Regions from separate parts of the Streptomyces sp. NPDC004732 genome, predicted to be linked through region 3. Evidence: riboswitches for the same ligand, from Rfam matches in the RefSeq annotation. Region 3 holds a riboswitch; each other region holds the start of a gene.

Region 1 (3,265 bases), on a different contig from region 3:
GCGGCCCGCGTCGACGACGGACGTGAACAGCTCGGCGGGGTCGACCTCGACCAGCCCACCGGGGAGGAAACGGGGGTGCACCGGGGCCGTGCCCGATCCGATCACGCCGCGCTCCGGGCAGACCACGAGAGCCTTGGTCCCGGACGTGCCCTGGTCGACGGCGAGCACAGGCCGTCGCGCCGGATCCGCCTCATAGGTGATCACCGCGGAAGCCTGCTACAGGGGCCAGGAGGGCGTCAAGGGACCGACCGCCTTACAGGGGACGGTCGTTGAGGATCTTCTGGAAGAGCCGGTGGTCGCGCCAGGCGCCGTTGATGTAGAGGAAGGACGGCGCGAGCCCGTACTCCTCGAAGCCGCACTTCGTGAGCACGCGCTGCGACGCGGTGTTGTGCAGGAGGGTGCCCGCCTCGACGCGGTGCAGGCCGAGTTGGGTGTCCGCGGCCTCGCAGACGTGCCGCGCGGCCGCCGAGGCGAGGCCGCGGCCCACGTGCTCCGCGTCGATCCAGTAGCCGAGGTTTCCGCTGCGGGCCGGGCCGAGCACGATGTTCGACACGGCCGCGTGGCCGACGATCTCGGCGCCGCTCACGAGCACCCAGTGCGCCGACCGGCCCGCGCGTCTGTCCGCCAGCTGCACCTGGACCCGCTCGACCTGCCCTTCCTTGGTGTAGAAGGCGGCGGGCCGATCCGGGTCCCAGGGGTCGAGGTGGTCGCGGTTGCGGCGGTAGGCACGGGCGAGCGCCGCCGCGTCGCCGAGCGCCACGGGCCGGATGAGGACGTCTTGCGCGAGGTCGACCGCTCCGCTGATCATGCGCCAATCGTACGAGCGGCCGACCCCGGAGCGTCAGCGTCCGCCCGCGACCCTCAGCACGGTGCCCGTCGCGTACGAGGCCTCGTCCGAGAGCAGCCAGGCGACGGCCGCCGCGATCTCCGAAGGCTGCCCCGCACGCCCCAGCGGAATGCCCGCCGCGAGCTTCGCGGGACGCTCGGGGTCGGCGTGGAACTCGGTCCAGATGACGCCCGGGGCGACGGCGTTGACGCGGATGCCGTCCCCGGCGACCTCCTTGGACAGGCCGACCGTCATTGTGTCGACGGCGCCCTTGGCGGCGGCGTAGTGGACGTACTCGCCGGGGGCGCCGAGGGTGGCTGCCGCGGAGGAGACGTTGACGATCGCGCCGCCGCCGTTGGCCTTCATGTCCCGCACCGCGCGCCGGGCGCAGAGCAGATATCCGAGTACGTTCACTTCGAGCGCCCGGCGCATGCCGTCGGCGTCGGCGTCGGCGAGGGGCCCGACGGGGCCGCCCACCCCGGCGTTGTTGACCAGGCCGGTGACCGGGCCGAGCTCGGCCGCGGTGTCGAAGAGGCGGTCGACGTCGGCCTCGTCGGCGGTGTCGACCTCGACGGTGACGCAGCGGCGCCCGGCCTTGCGGACCGCATCGGCGGCTTCCTCGGCGGCGGCCGCGTTCGAGCGGTAGCCGATGACGACGTCGTGGCCGTCCTCGGCGAGACGGGCGCTGACAGCGGCGCCGATACCGCGGCTGCCGCCGGTGACGACGGTGACGGGGTGGTGCTGCACGGGGGACCTCCGGCTCTGGGTGGCTGACTGTCGCGCCGCCCGGACGCGGGGATCGCCCGCGTCCGGATCACGCCGTCATCCTACGAACCGGTGATCTTCGTCAGCGGCGAGGGGGCTCGGCCACGCGTACGAGCGTCGTGCCCACGGTGGCGCGGCTCAGCCGCAGCCGGTTTCCCCGGGGCTGCCACTGGGCCGGTCCCTTGTGCTCCCGCAGGAGGCGGCGCAGCCGCTCCGGGTCGTGGGTCCACGCGGTGGCGGGGACGCCCCGGGTCGGACCGAGCACATGGAGGACGATCAGACCGTCGTCGCGGACGTCGTGCGAGGAGAGGAGCACGTCACAGGTGTCGAGCTCCTGGTCGTCGTGCTCGCGGGTGCCGTACGGGTGCGTCATGGTGCGCCTCCGGAGTCGTGGACCCCGGTGTCGCCGACCCCGGTGATCCGCCGTTCCCCGTGCACGTCGCACGGGGCGGGTCGTCACCCGGGGCACCCGCGACGGAGCGGGGTGCCGTCCAGCGAGCCGGGGCTTGACACTGGAACTCGTGACCCGCCCCGACCGTAACACGGGGCTACTGAGGCGTCGCCGGGATTACCGCGTCCTCCGGGGCGGCCGCCTCCGCGGGCAGGCTGTCCATGAACGAGCTGACCGAGAAGACCGCGTTGCCGGGGCCCGCGGGGCCGTAGCCGGGGGGCGAGGAGAGGCCGTTGGCCTCCATCGTGGCGCGGTAGGCCTCCAGGAGCCGCACGTGGTACTCCAGCGGCGCGCCTTGCGGGTTCGCCTTGCCGAGCGGGGTCGTGGGCTCCGGGCACCAGGTGGTGAAGCGGGGCGTGATGCCGCGCGACATGAAGTACTGCAGGCCCTCGACGGTGGAGTCGATCGCCTCGTCGACCGTCTTGAAGCCGAACGGCTCGGCCATCTCGACGCCCGCGACGAAGTTGGGGATCACATTGCGCGGCCCGAACACCTCGGCGGAGTCAAGGATGCGGCGGTGCCACTCGTCACGTCCGACGTAGCGCTCCTTGCCGGGGCAGTACCGCTCGAACAGGTACGGGTCCCACACCTCGTAGTTGGGGTGGTAGATCCGCACGCCGTAGTCGTGGAAGCGCTGGACGTCCTCCTTGGGCAGGGCCTGGGCGACGACCTTGCCGATCCAGCGGCCGGGGAAGCGCTCCTCGATGGCCTTCGCGTACTGGCCGTAGAAGTCGGCCTCGTCCTTGCCCTGGAGCTTCGAGGTGATGGCGCCGCCGGTGAGCGTGTACGCGGTGGAGGTCTTCGCGGTGTCGTACTTGTCGATGATCGCGAGGGCTTCGAGGACCTCGTCCATCGGCTTCACGCCCGTGTAGGGACGCCCCGCCGCCTTCTGCTGGCGCCAGTTGTGGTTGATGTCGCAGTACTGGCACTCCTCCTTGGCGCCGAAGTACTGGCAGACCCGGAAGACCGTCAGGTAGATGAGGTAGCCCCACTGGATGGTGGGCGCCACCTCCATCACGGACTTGCCGTTCTCCAGCGTGTGCCGGTAGTAGTCCGGCATCGGGGGCAGGCCGACGTCGGAGATCCGCGCCCCGTCCAGGTACAGACCGAGCACGCCGTTGTCGTCGGCGGCGACCCGGTAGGGCGAGGAAGGGTTCACCCGCACGGAGACGACGGTGCGGCGCAGCTCGTACGGGCCGCCGGTGAGGACGATCTCCTCCGGC
Region 2 (3,265 bases), on a different contig from region 3:
ATGGGTCCTCGGCTCGAACCCGTGCTCGCCGCGGACGAACTGCGTCAGCTCGGGACGTACGAGATGCCCGCGCGCGAGCCGCAGCTGCGCCGTCCGGTAGATCGCCGCCGCCATCCGCCCGAGCGCCTGCCCGTCCTGGTGCCGGTGCCTGCGCACCCCCACGTCGACCTGCGCCAGCGCGTCCAGGCCCACGGTATGCAGCGCGTCCACGAGCAGGCCGAGCTCCACGCCGTACCCGACGGGGAACGGCAGCCGCTCCAGGAGCGACCTGCGGGCCGCGTACTCACCGCCCAGCGGCTGTACGAAACCGGCCAACTGCGGCCAGTGCATGTTCAGCAGCGGCCGCGCCATCAGCTCGGTGACCCGGCCGCCCTGCCCGGCGGCCCCGGCCAGCGGACGGTCGTACATCGCCTTCACGAACGCCACGTCCGGGTCGGTGAGCAGCGGGCCCACGATGCCGGAGACGAAGTCCGCCGAGAAGTCCCGCAGGTCCGCGTCGACGAACGCCACGATGTCGCCGCCCGTCACCAGCAGCGAGCGCCACAGCACCTCGCCCTTGCCCGGGACCGCGGGCACGCGCGGCAGGATCGCGTCACGGTGGACGACCTTGGCGCCCGCGGCCGCGGCGACCTCGGCGGTACGGTCGCCGGAGCCGGAGTCGATCACCACGAGCTCGTCGACCAGCGGGACCTTCTCCATCAGCTCACGACGGATCTCGGCGACGATCTCGCCGACCGTCCCCTCCTCGTCGAGCGCGGGCAGCACGACGCTCACCGACGCGCCGCCCGCACGTTTTGCGGCGGCCAGTCGGTCCCGCGGGCGGTCGGCGACGGACCAGGAACGCCTGCTCAGCCAGTGCTCGACCTCTTCCAGCACGGTCGTGGTCCTCCCATATGTGATCCATCTCGCGGTTCGGACGACTATCTCAAGGGTCCGGGGCTTCGGTTACAGTCTTGAACAACGCCGGTGACCATCGCATGTCGGGGTCGCCGCCGCGTTGAGATCGACAACTGAAACCCATAATCGAATACCGCTCATCCAGAGGGGCAGAGGGATACGGCCCGTTGAAGCCCCGGCAACCACCCAGCCGCCACGCGTCGGTAGACGCATTCGTCACCGTGTGCGCAGTAAGCGCCGCGAGGCTCCCGGCTCGGGAAGGTGCCAATTCCGTCTCGTGGCGAGATGCGTCGCGAGGAAGATGAGGAGAAAGGGCCTCGCCTCCATGGCTGTGCAGACTGTCGCCACCGAAAGCACCACCTCTTCCGTAGACCTCGGGCCCGCCTCCGGCCTCTCCTGCCGTGAGTGCGGCACCAAGTTCCCGCTCGGTCCGATCTTCGCCTGTGCCGAGTGTTTCGGTCCCCTCGAAGTCGCGTACGACCTGCCGCTCGGCGACCCGGAAGCCCTCCGCAAGCAGATCGAGTCGGGCCCCGCCAACATCTGGCGCTACGCCCCCCTCCTGCCCGTCCCCGCCGACGTGGCCGACAAGCCCAACCTGAACCCGGGCTGGACCAAGCTCGTCAAGGCCGACAACCTCGCCGCGGCGCTCGGCATCGAACAGGGCAAGCTGTTCGTCAAGGACGACTCCGGCAACCCCACGCACTCCTTCAAGGACCGCGTCGTCGCGCAGGCGCTCGAAGCGGCGCGCGCCTTCGGCTTCACCACCCTGTCGTGCTCCTCCACCGGCAACCTCGCGGGCGCCGTCGGCGCCGCCGCGGCCCGCGCCGGTTTCCGCTCCTGCGTGTTCATCCCGCACGACCTGGAGCAGGGCAAGGTCGTCATGGCCGCGGTGTACGGCGGCGAGCTCGTCGGCATCGAGGGCAACTACGACGACGTGAACCGTTTCTGCTCCGAGCTCATCGGCGACCCGCTGGGCGAGGGCTGGGGCTTCGTCAACGTCAACCTGCGGCCGTACTACGGCGAGGGCTCCAAGACCCTCGCGTACGAGATCTGCGAGCAGCTCGGCTGGCAGCTGCCCGACCAGCTCGTCATCCCGATCGCCTCCGGCTCGCAGCTCACGAAGATCGACAAGGGGCTCAAGGAGCTCATCGCCCTCGGTCTCGTCGAGGACAAGCCCTACAAGATCTTCGGCGCGCAGGCCGAGGGCTGCTCGCCGGTGTCGGCGGCCTTCAAGGCGGGCCAGGACGTGGTCCGCCCGCAGAAGCCGAACACCATCGCGAAGTCGCTGGCGATCGGCAACCCGGCCGACGGGCCTTACGTGCTGGACATCGCGCGGCGCACGGGTGGTGCGGTGGAGGACGTGAACGACGAGCAGGTGGTCGAAGCGATCGAGCTGCTCGCTCGGAGTGAGGGGATCTTCGCGGAGACCGCCGGGGGCGTGACGGTCGGCGTGACCAAGAAGCTGGTCGACGCCGGGCTCATCGACCCGAACCTCACCACCGTGGTGCTGAACACCGGGGACGGTCTGAAGACCCTCGACGCGGTCGCCGAGAGGTCTCAGGCGACCGCGACGATCAAGCCGAGCCTCGACGCGTTTCGCTCCGCGGGTCTTGCCGGATAGGTCGTAGCTTCCCTGCGGGCCCGCTGTGGCTGGTCGCGCAGTTCCCCGCGCCCCTTCCAGGGGCGCCGTCTCCCCCGAACCTCTGAGGTGAACACCATGAGCGTCAACGTCCGGATCCCCACCATTCTCCGCACCTACACCGACGGCAAGTCCGAGGTCGCCGCCGAGGGGGCGAACCTCGGGGAGGTCATCGCCGACCTGGAGAAGAACCACACCGGCATCGCCGCCCGCGTCCTGGACGACCAGGGCAAGCTGCGCCGCTTCGTCAACGTGTACGTGAACGACGACGACGTCCGTTTTGAGCAGGGCCTGGAGACGGCCACTCCGGACGGCGCCGGCGTCTCGATCATTCCCGCCGTCGCCGGCGGCTGAATCTTTACGCAAGCACCCTGCGTTATCTGAATTGCCCCCTCCGCGAGAGAAACGGAGGGGGCAATTCTGCATGGTTGAGCGCGGTACAGTTGGGAAGCGTGCTTCGCCGTCAGTGCCGAGTGCATATACGAAGTCGGCCTGGAGCCGACAAGAAGTAGCCAAAGAGCGCTGCCCATTTGATCCTTATGCGGCATTTGCCTGGCCCGACTTGCCCTGACTTCCGGTGAATTCTCCGCATATTACCGATCGCGCGTGCCCAGAATTCTCGTCCGATTGACCTGTTGCAGACGGCAGTTGGACAGATACATTCAGCGGCGGTCGACGCGTTCCGGCGCACACCCCTACCAGTGGGGGGTGAGGTCTGACCCGGGTCCG
Region 3 (3,265 bases):
CGAGCAGTACAAGCCGCTCGAGCTCGGTCCTTCGGTCGACGAGAACGGTGTCGAGCGCAAGCTGTCCGGTTCGCAGAAGCTCCGGGCGAAGCTCTCCAAGGGCTACTTCGGGGAAGAAGGACAGATCCCCAAGCCCACGGCTGACGAGTACAAGGAGATCACCAGCGGCCACGGCCATCACTGATCACTTGAAGCTCTGACCCAAGGTCGCCACGGCAAGAGCCCCGTCCATGCAATGGACGGGGCTCTTTGCCGTCCCGGAGGCTGGATAGGGTGGTCCCACCCCGACGTGTCGGGGTGTTTCCTACATACGCAGACGAAAAAACACCAGGAGCGGCCATGAACGCTGTGATCCCCGCAGGAGGCGACACCGCGGCGGCCCGTTCCTGGCCCGACGTACTGAACGGCCTGCTCGACGGGCGCGACCAGAGCGCCGACGACACGGCCTGGGCCATGGACCGCATCATGCGCGGCGAGGCCACCGACGCGCAGATCGCGGCCTTCGTGGTCGCCCTGCGGGCCAAGGGCGAGACGGTCGAGGAGATCTCCGGCCTGGTGCGCGCCATGTACGCGCACGCCAACGTCATCGACGTGCCGGGCCCGAGCGTCGACATCGTGGGCACGGGCGGCGACGGCGCCAAGACCGTCAACATCTCGACGATGTCCGCGATCGTCGTCGCGGGAGCGGGCGCGAAGGTCGTCAAGCACGGCAACCGCGCGGCCTCCAGCGCGTCCGGCGCCTCCGACGTCCTGGAGAAGCTCGGCGTCAACCTGGACCTCACCCCGCAGCGGGTGGTCGAGGTGGCGGAGGAGGCGGGCATCACCTTCTGCTTCGCCGTGAAGTTCCACCCCGCGCTGCGCCACGCGGGCGCGGCCCGCAGCCAGCTGGGCATCCGCACCGTCTTCAACCTCCTGGGCCCGCTCACCAACCCGGCCAAGGTGCGCGCCCAGGCGGTCGGGGTCGCCGACCCGCGGATGGCGCCGATCGTGGCGGGAGTCTTCGCCGAGCGGGGCCACTCGTCCCTGGTCTTCCGCGGGGACGACGGTCTTGACGAGCTGACGACGACGTCCACCTCGCGGATCTGGGCGGTGCGGGACGGCGCCGTGCGCGAGGAGGCCTTCGACCCGCGGGACGTCGGGATCGACCTGGTGCCCGTCGAGGCGCTGCGGGGCGCCGATGCCTCGTACAACGCGGAGGTGGCGCTGCGGCTGCTCGACGGGGAGACCGGTCCGGTGCGGGACGCGGTGGTGCTGAACTCGGCGGCGGCGCTGGCCGCCCTCGCGCCCACCGACGAGCCGCTCGTGGACCAGATCGCCGCCGGTATGGCGAAGGCGGCGCAGGCGATCGACTCGGGGGCCGCGAAGCGGGCCCTGGAGCGCTGGGTGTCCGCAAGCAACCGCTGAGAGGGCACTCTCCGGCGTGGCGATGTGACGCACGGCGCAGTCCGGATTCTGGACTGCGCCTTGCGCGCCGAAGATCGTGTGGCAGGATGCTGCACAGGTCATGAGTGACAGCGACTACGGCCCCGGCCCGCTGTCCGGCAACCCTCCGTCCGTGGCGGGGTGCCCCGGGTGAAGACCAGGCCGTACGCAGCGAGGCGTATGGCAAGCGCGGACCCCTGGACATCGGTGAATGTCACAGCCCTGGGGTCCTGGTCCTCAAGGGAGCAGTCTCGTGAGCAAGCGAATGTGCTAGGGCCTCCGGCCCCTTTCCGCGCACCTTTTTTCTCTTCATCACTGCACCGCCGCATGCCTCGGGCGCGGCCGTCGTCGCAGTGAACTCACTTGCCTCTTACGGGAGTTCGCCATGTCCGTTTCCGCTGTTGCCGCCGACTCGTCCGTCTGTGCCCCGCTCGCCGTCCTCGGCAGGGACGTCACCGTCCCGCTCGTCACCGGCGGCGAGGTGACCTACGCGGCGCTCGACTACGCGGCGAGTGCCCCGGCCCTGCAGCGGGTGTGGGACGACGTGGCCGCGTACGCCCCGTACTACGGCAGCGTGCACCGCGGCGCCGGGTACCTGTCGCAGCTGTCGACCGACCTCTTCGAGAACTCCCGCGAGACCGTCGCCGAGTTCCTCGGCTGCCGCGAGGGCGACCAGGTCGTCTTCACCCGGTCCACCACCGACTCGCTGAACCTGCTCGCCGCCGCGCTGCCCGCCGACTGCCAGGTCTTCGTCTTCGAGACCGAGCACCACGCCTCGCTGCTGCCGTGGCGGGACGCGCGGGTGACCTACCTGAACGCGCCGCGCACCCCCGACGAGGCCGTGCACACCCTGGAGCGCGCCCTCGCCGACCGCGACCCCTACGGGCCCGCCCTGGTCTGCGTGACCGGCGCCTCGAACGTCACCGGTGAGCTCTGGCCGGTCCGCGAGCTGGCCGCGGCCGCGCACGCGCACGGCGCCCGGATCGTCCTGGACGCCGCCCAGCTCGCGCCCCACCACCCCGTCTCCATCGACGAGTTGGACGTCGACTGGGTCGCGTTCTCCGGGCACAAGCTGTACGCGCCCTTCGGCTCCGGCGTCCTCGCGGGGCGCTCGGACTGGCTGCGCGCCGCCGAGCCCTACCTCGCGGGCGGCGGTGCCTCGCGGAAGGTGGCGCGGCGCACCGACGGTGGCGTGGACGTGGAGTGGCACGACACCGCCGCGCGGCACGAGGCCGGTTCGCCCAACGTCATCGGCGTCTACTCCATCGCCTCCGCCTGCAAGGCGCTCACCGAGGCGGGCTTCGACGACCTCGTCGCCCGCGAGCAGCAGCTGATCGGGACGGTCCGTGCGGGCCTCGCCGAGGTGCCGCAGGTGCGGATCCTCTCGCTCTTCGGCGACGACGCGCCGCGCGTGGGCGTCATCTCCTTCGTCGTGGACGGCTGGAACAGCTCGCACTTCGCCGCCGCGCTCTCCGCCGAGTACGGCATCGGCGTACGTGACGGCCTGTTCTGCGCCCACCCGCTGGTGCGCACTCTGCTCGGCAGCGAGCCCGACGAGCCCGGCGAGTGCGGCGCCCCCGAGGCCGCGCCCGGCGAGAAGTCGCTGAACGCGATCCGCGTGAGCTTCGGCGCGGGCACCCCCGACGAGCACGTCGAGCGCTTCGTGCGTGCCGTCAAGGAACTGGTGGCCGACGGTGCGCGCTGGAGCTACCGCACCGAGGACGGGCGTTGCGTGCCGGACACCGACACCGCCGCCGTCTGAGCGGGCAGCCGTGAGCCGAGCTGGATCATCCGCAGGGCCCGCTCCGTCGCGTCGGTGAGGAACTCGCCGCCCCTGCCGAGC

The links. Region 3 has a riboswitch for S-adenosylmethionine ahead of ABZV77_RS40070 (aminotransferase class V-fold PLP-dependent enzyme). Riboswitches for the same ligand answer to the same signal wherever they lie in the genome.
Region 1: another riboswitch for S-adenosylmethionine. It lies ahead of ABZV77_RS23315 (hypothetical protein); the one in region 3 lies ahead of ABZV77_RS40070 (aminotransferase class V-fold PLP-dependent enzyme).
Region 2: another riboswitch for S-adenosylmethionine. It lies ahead of thrC (threonine synthase); the one in region 3 lies ahead of ABZV77_RS40070 (aminotransferase class V-fold PLP-dependent enzyme).

The regions. Positions count from the first base shown of each region.
Region 1 is NZ_JBEXJR010000007.1:501,630-504,894, reverse strand. Features, by position in the region: gene ABZV77_RS23330 (FGGY family carbohydrate kinase) at 1-204, opposite strand, end outside; gene ABZV77_RS23325 (GNAT family protein) at 254-808, opposite strand; gene ABZV77_RS23320 (SDR family oxidoreductase) at 842-1,573, opposite strand; gene ABZV77_RS23315 (hypothetical protein) at 1,674-1,964, opposite strand; SAM riboswitch class IV at 2,009-2,118, opposite strand; gene ABZV77_RS23310 (radical SAM protein) at 2,140-3,265, opposite strand, start outside.
Region 2 is NZ_JBEXJR010000017.1:4,551-7,815, reverse strand. Features, by position in the region: gene ABZV77_RS36605 (glucosyl-3-phosphoglycerate synthase) at 1-876, opposite strand, end outside; SAM riboswitch class I at 1,032-1,205, shown strand; gene thrC (threonine synthase) at 1,223-2,518, shown strand; gene ABZV77_RS36595 (MoaD/ThiS family protein) at 2,615-2,890, shown strand.
Region 3 is NZ_JBEXJR010000022.1:39,568-42,832, forward strand. Features, by position in the region: gene ABZV77_RS40060 (cytochrome bc complex cytochrome b subunit) at 1-184, shown strand, start outside; gene trpD (anthranilate phosphoribosyltransferase) at 340-1,404, shown strand; SAM riboswitch class IV at 1,501-1,618, shown strand; gene ABZV77_RS40070 (aminotransferase class V-fold PLP-dependent enzyme) at 1,808-3,184, shown strand; gene ABZV77_RS40075 (glycerate kinase) at 3,130-3,265, opposite strand, start outside.